Linked DNA regions of Phyllobacterium zundukense. The protein of the gene in region 1 interacts with the protein of each later gene in a pairwise test. Links are inferred from orthologs where the notes say so. Each region holds a gene or a part of one and is shown in the gene's direction. Other genes may lie near its edges. The genes, in order: leuS and ligA.

What was found.
Region 2: the proteins of leuS (region 1) and ligA interact in binary tests that used the Escherichia coli proteins (3 or more experiments, as listed by UniProt). The link is inferred for Phyllobacterium zundukense from one-to-one orthologs.

What each region holds. Positions count from the first base shown.
Region 1 is NZ_CP017940.1:41,081-44,539, forward strand. The notes cover bases 143-3,281. They hold leuS (leucine--tRNA ligase), read left to right. Parts: upstream 143-462; coding sequence 463-3,081; downstream 3,082-3,281. Other genes in these bases: BLM14_RS00180 (YggS family pyridoxal phosphate-dependent enzyme), read right to left, coding at 143-331; BLM14_RS00190 (hypothetical protein), read left to right, coding at 3,068-3,281. Also shown: more of BLM14_RS00180, read right to left, coding at 1-142; more of BLM14_RS00190, read left to right, coding at 3,282-3,459.
Region 2 is NZ_CP017940.1:1,026,645-1,029,891, forward strand. What follows is about bases 164-3,090. They hold ligA (NAD-dependent DNA ligase LigA), read left to right. Parts: upstream 164-518; coding sequence 519-2,663; downstream 2,664-3,090. Other genes in these bases: recN (DNA repair protein RecN), read left to right, coding at 164-251; BLM14_RS04955 (DUF2461 domain-containing protein), read left to right, coding at 2,660-3,090. Also shown: more of recN, read left to right, coding at 1-163; more of BLM14_RS04955, read left to right, coding at 3,091-3,247. UniProt on the Escherichia coli protein: DNA ligase that catalyzes the formation of phosphodiester linkages between 5'-phosphoryl and 3'-hydroxyl groups in double-stranded DNA using NAD as a coenzyme and as the energy source for the reaction.

The sequences.
Region 1 (3,459 bases):
GAGCTGCGGCGATTTTCTCGCGGTCGACAGTTTCGATGACATCGAAAAGCGCCACGGCTTCCTGCGTCTTGTTGGATTGCAAGGGGCCGATCAGGTGCAGTTCGATATCCGGGAAATCAGCACGCAGATAAGGCCACTTCAGTTGCGCCTCCTGCACACGATTTTCACCGAAGACACGTTGACCGGCATCGAGAACGGGCCGGATAGCGTCCGCGTCGAAGGTTTTCGAAACTGCCACAAGCGTCACGGAGCCCTTTGGACGGTTGGCCTCAGCCTCCGCCTTGCTGATTGCGTTGCGAACGGCAAAAAGTTGATCAACGGCATTGGGCATGGCGCAGTTAAGTCCTATTTATGGTACACGAGCCTGTTTTCGCGGCTTCATTCAGCTTCAAATGGTTGACGGTCTTACCAATCCATGGTGAAGGTCCCGCCATCGCTATCCTTTGCAAGAGAATCCCGTTCATGGCAACCGAACGATACAATCCACGTGTAGCCGAAAAGCATTGGCAGAAGGTTTGGGATGACGCCAAGCTGTTCGAAACACCCAATGACGATCCGCGCGATCCGTATTATGTGCTTGAGATGTTCCCCTATCCGTCGGGGCGCATCCATATGGGCCATGTGCGCAACTATGCCATGGGCGATGTCGTGGCGCGCTACAAGCGTGCCAAGGGGTTCAATGTCCTCCATCCGATGGGATGGGATGCTTTCGGCATGCCTGCGGAAAACGCGGCGATGCAGAACAAGGTTCATCCAAAGACCTGGACCTACCAGAACATCGAGACCATGCGCAGCCAGCTCAAATCCATGGGGCTGTCACTCGACTGGTCACGTGAATTCGCCACCTGCGATGTCGAATATTATCACCGCCAGCAGATGCTGTTCCTCGATTTTGTCGAGAAGGGTCTGGTGACGCGCAAATCCTCCAAGGTCAATTGGGACCCGGAGGACATGACAGTTCTCGCCAACGAGCAGGTAATCGATGGCCGCGGCTGGCGCTCCGGTGCGCTGGTCGAGCAGCGCGAGCTGACGCAATGGTTTTTCAAGATCACCGACTTCAACGAGGAATTGCTGAGCGCGCTCGATGATCTCGATCAGTGGCCGGACAAGGTGCGCCTGATGCAGCGCAACTGGATCGGCAAGTCTGAAGGCATGCTGGTCCGTTGGGCACTGGACGAAAAGTCGCACGCTGGCGGCGAAAATGAGATCGAGGTTTACACGACGCGTCCCGATACGCTCTTCGGTGCGTCGTTCATCGCGATTGCTGCGGATCATCCACTGGCGAAGAAAGCTGCCGAGACCAATGCGGCATTGGCGGAATTCAACGAGGAATGCCGCCATGCGGGTACTTCGGTGGTTGCGCTGGAAACGGCCGAGAAGAAGGGTTTCGATACCGGTCTGCGTGTGGCGCACCCGTTCGATCCGGACTGGAAGCTGCCGGTCTATGTCGCCAATTTCGTGTTGATGGATTACGGCACAGGGGCGATTTTCGGTTGCCCATCCGGCGATCAGCGCGATCTCGATTTCGCCAACAAATATGGTCTGCCGGTTGTGGCTGTCGTCATGCCCAAGGATGCTGACGCGGCAACGTTCCAGATCACCGAAACGGCCTATGCCGATGATGGCGTGATGATCAATTCGGGTTTCCTCGATGGCCTGTCTCCGGCCGAGGCGTTTGAAGAAGTGGCAAACCGTCTGGAGAAACAGACGATCGGCAACCGGCCGCAAGGCGAGCGCAAGGTGAATTTCCGCCTGCGCGACTGGGGTATTTCGCGCCAGCGCTACTGGGGATGCCCAATCCCAATGATCCATTGCGATGATTGTGGGGTGGTTCCGGTTCCGAAGGCCGATCTGCCGGTGAAGCTGCCAGATGATGTCGAGTTCGACCGTCCGGGTAACCCGCTCGACCGTCATCCGACTTGGCGGCATGTCAATTGTCCGCAATGCGGCAAGGCTGCTCGGCGCGAGACCGACACGATGGATACGTTCGTCGATTCGTCGTGGTATTTCGCCCGCTTTACCGCGCCCTGGGAAAACGAGCCGACCGATCCAAAGGTCGCCAATCACTGGCTGCCGGTCGATCAGTATATTGGCGGTATCGAGCATGCGATCCTGCATCTCCTCTATTCGCGCTTCTTTACGCGCGCGATGAAGGTTGCCGGCCATCTCGATATCAGCGAGCCATTCAAGGGCCTGTTCACGCAGGGCATGGTCGTGCACGAAACCTACAAGGGCAAGGATGGCTGGGTCACGCCGGCGGAAGTGCGGCTTGAGGAAGTGGACGGCAAGCGCCGTGCTGTGCTGATCGATAGCGGCGAGGAAATCGAAATCGGCTCGATCGAAAAGATGTCGAAGTCGAAGAAGAATGTTGTTGATCCGGACGACATCATTGCTTCCTATGGCGCCGATACGGCGCGCTGGTTCATGCTGTCCGATTCTCCGCCCGAGCGTGACGTGATCTGGACGGAAGCCGGCGCCGAAGGCGCGCACCGCTTCGTGCAGCGCGTCTGGCGGCTGATCTCGGAGGCGGCGGAAGTCCTACAGACCGTTGACGCAGCCCCGGCTTTCGAGGGCGAAGCATTGCAGATTTCGAAGACCGCGCACAAGACGGTCAAGGCAGTCGGTGAGGATATCGAGAAACTGGCGTTCAACAAGGCGGTTGCGCGGCTTTACGAATTGGTGAACGTGCTTTCCGGTCCCTTGCAGAAAATTGCCGCTGGTGAAGCAGACAAGGCGACCATCGCGGCCTGCCGCGAGGCGACCAACATGCTGCTCGCCATGATTGCACCGATGATGCCGCATTTGGCCGAGGAGTGCTGGAAAGCGCTGAATGGCAGCGGTCTGGTGGCGCATCACGAGTGGCCGGCATACAACGAGACGTTGATCGTCGAGAACGATGTGACCATGCCTGTGCAGATCAACGGCAAGAAGCGTGGTGATTTGACAATTGCCCGCGATGCGGATCAATTGACGGTCGAAAAAGCCGCCCTCGCGCTTGATTTCGTCAAGGCTGCGTTGAACGGCAATCCGCCGAAGAAAGTCATCATTGTACCGCAGAGGATCATCAATGTCGTTGCCTGATCGTTTTCAGTGGGGTCTGGGTTCCAGGCGTCTGTTGTCCGTCTGCGTTATTGGAATGGCCCTGATCGCAGGGGGATGCCAGGTCCGCCCGCTTTATTCCGATCCCAGCCCGGTTGGGAGCACCGGTGCAGGCTTGACCGGCAGCGTTCGTTCGAAGCTTGCGACCATCACGGTCAGTCAGCCCGGTTCCCGCGAAGCGCAGGAAGTGCGCAATAATCTGATCTTCCTGTTTGCCGGCGGGGCAGGCGAGCCGGCTAACCCGGTCTATTCGATGCAGCTCAGCGTCATCCCGCAGAACTTGTCGCTGATGCTGGTGCAGAATGCGACCAATGACAAATCGGGCCAGCCAACGGCGGGCTCGGTCCGCATGACGGGTAA
Region 2 (3,247 bases), 990 kb from region 1 along the record:
GGCGTCTCGCCGGGCAGGTGCAGGTGCTGTCGGTAACCCATGCGCCGCAGGTTGCGGCACGGGCGCAGACGCATTTTCTCATTGCCAAGGCGGCCGCCGGCAATGACCGTGTGGCGACATCGATCCGCGCCATGGAAACGGGCGACCGGCAGGAGGAAATCGCTCGCATGCTTGCCGGTGCGAGCGTTACCGACGAAGCACGCGCCGCGGCTGTGCGCCTGTTACGCGAAAACGCTGCTGCCGCTTCCTGAGCGACCGAGGCCCGTGAACGCGCGGTCTTGACGGCATTCCCGATGCCCTTTTGAAAAAGGCGTAGTAGCCAACTAAAATGGCCGCAACCAATGGCCCGACGTGCAGCCAGGCACTCGCCTCCGGCTTCACGCTAAGAACAAGAACGGGAGGCAGGATGATAAAAAGCCAGAACCAATAATTCACCAAGATGCTGGAATCGCTTTCTCTTCCGCCAAAGGATGGATAACGTTGAACAGATGACAATGAGCAACAATTAGACATTAGACATGGCAGACAATCCCGTAGAACACCTGAGCGAGGCGGAAGCCGCCGAGGAGCTTGGCCGTCTCGCAGCCGAGATTGCCCAGCACGACTACCGCTACAATACCGAAGATGCACCGATCATCTCGGATGCGGCGTACGATGCGCTGCGGCGGCGCAACCTCGCCATCGAGCAGCGCTTTCCACATTTGAGGCGCGAGGATTCGCCCTCGAACAAGGTGGGTGCCAGTGTCTCGGAAAAGTTCGGCAAGGTCACGCACGTCGTGCCGATGCTCTCACTGGACAATGCATTCCACGACAGTGACGTCGAGGATTTCGTCGGCCGTATCCGGCGATTTCTCAAACTTGCTTCGGATGCGAAGATCGGAATCACGGCAGAACCCAAGATCGACGGCCTGTCGCTTTCATTGCGCTATGAACTCGGACGGCTGGTAACGGCGGCGACGCGCGGCGATGGCACTACCGGCGAGAACGTCACGCTCAATGCTCGCACGGTCGCGAGCATCCCGAATGTGCTGAGTGACAGCCCGCCTGATGTGCTCGAGGTACGCGGCGAGGTCTATATGAGCCATGCGGATTTTGCCGCGCTCAATGAGCGGCAGGCCAAAGAGGGCAAACAAATATTCGCCAATCCGCGCAACGCGGCGGCGGGCTCGTTGCGCCAGCTCGACGCAACGATCACCGCCTCGCGACCGCTGCAATTCTTCGCCTACGCCTGGGGTGAGGTCAGCGAGATGCCGGCCTCGACGCAAATGGGCATGGTCGACGCGTTCAGATCCTATGGCTTCCGCGTCAATCCGCTGATGCAGCGTTTCGAAACGGTCGAAGCGCTGGTGAAGCATTATCACCAGATCGAGGAACAACGTGCCTTGCTCGGCTATGACATCGACGGGGTAGTCTACAAGGTCGATGACCTCGCGCTGCAACAGCGGCTCGGTTTCGTCTCGCGCAGTCCGCGCTGGGCGATTGCGCACAAATTCCCGGCCGAACAGGCAATGACGATCCTCAGGGGCATCGATATTCAGGTTGGCCGCACCGGCGCGCTGACGCCGGTGGCGCGTCTTGAGCCGGTCACGGTCGGTGGCGTCGTCGTTACCAACGTGACGCTGCATAATGAGGACTACATCAAGGGCATCGGACAGAATGACCAACCCATCCGCGAGGGCCGCGACCTGCGTGTTGGCGACACGGTCGTGGTGCAGCGCGCCGGCGATGTCATTCCGCAGATCGTCGACATCGTTGCGGACAAACCGCGCGGGCCATCGGCCTATGTCTTCCCGGACACATGCCCGGCCTGCGGTTCCCACGCGGTGCGCGAGGAAGGCGAGGCGGTGCGGCGCTGCACCGGCGGGTTGATCTGCCCGGCGCAGGCGGTGGAGCGCATCCGCCATTTCGTTTCGCGCAATGCCTTCGACATCGAGGGCCTTGGCGAGAAGCAGGTGGAATTCTTCTTCAAGTCCGAAGATCCGGCGCTGCATATAGGCACGCCCGCCGATATATTCACGTTGAAGAAACGCCAGGCCAACTCCTTGACCAAGCTCGAAAACATTGATGGTTTCGGTGCGACCTCGGTGAAGAAGCTTTATGAAGCGATCGACGACCGGCGCGAAGTTTCTTTGAGCCGTTTTATTTTCGCGCTTGGCATTCGTCACGTCGGCGAGGTCAACGCCAAGCGGCTGGCAAAGGCCTATCGCTCCTATGAAGCGCTTGCCAATGCTGCAATGGCGGCGGTGCCGCCCAAGGACAGGGCCGACAAGGGCAATGACGCATGGCGTGAGTTGAACGAGGTTGAAGGTATCGGCAGCATCGTCGCGGAGGCGCTGGTCGACTTCTATGCCGAGGAGCACAATCGTGAGGCACTTGCGGCGCTTCTGGCCGAGGTGACACCACTCGACGAGGAAGTAAAAACGGTCAGCGACTCGCCGGTGGTAGGCAAGACCATTGTCTTCACCGGTTCGCTTGAACGCATGTCGCGCGACGAGGCCAAGGCCATGGCTGAGCGCTACGGCGCCAAGACGGCTGGTTCCGTTTCGAAGAAAACCGATCTCGTGGTTGCCGGTCCTGGTGCGGGCTCGAAACTTACGCAGGCGCAAAGTCTTGGCATAGAGGTCATTGATGAGGACGCCTGGTTCACACTGGTGGGCGCATGAGCGAAGTAGTTTTCAAAGGCTTTGGCGACAAGGCGCTGCCTTTTCTCAAGGCGCTGGATTTCCACCAGAACCGCGAATGGTTCCTGGAAAACAAGGACCTGTTCGAGGCGCATCTTTATGAACCACTCGGCGATCTGGTTGAGGATCTGCTGGTGCGCTTCGAGAGGGCCGGCCTGCCGTTCCGGGGGGACCGGAAGAAATCGCAATTCCGCATCAAGCGTGATACGCGTTTTGCCAAGGACAAGAGCCCCTATAACCGGCACCTGTCTGCGCTGTTGTCGCCCGATGGCAACAAATGGGCGGAGAGTGGCTGCTTCTACGTCTGCATTGGCCTTGAGGAATATCGTGGCTGCTATGCTGCCGTCGCCTGGTGGCAGCAGAAACCGGAACTACTCCTTGCCATGCGCAAGGCCATTGTCGAGAAGCCGGAAAAATACCGTGCCATGGTCAAAGCCTTGGCAAAGAACGGGCTGGAGATCAAAGACAACGACTGCTTGAAGCGCACGCCGCGAGGTTTTGAAGCGGTGACAGACCCGGACCTGATCGAGGCACTGCGCAACCGGAACTTCGTCGTCCGCTTCCCT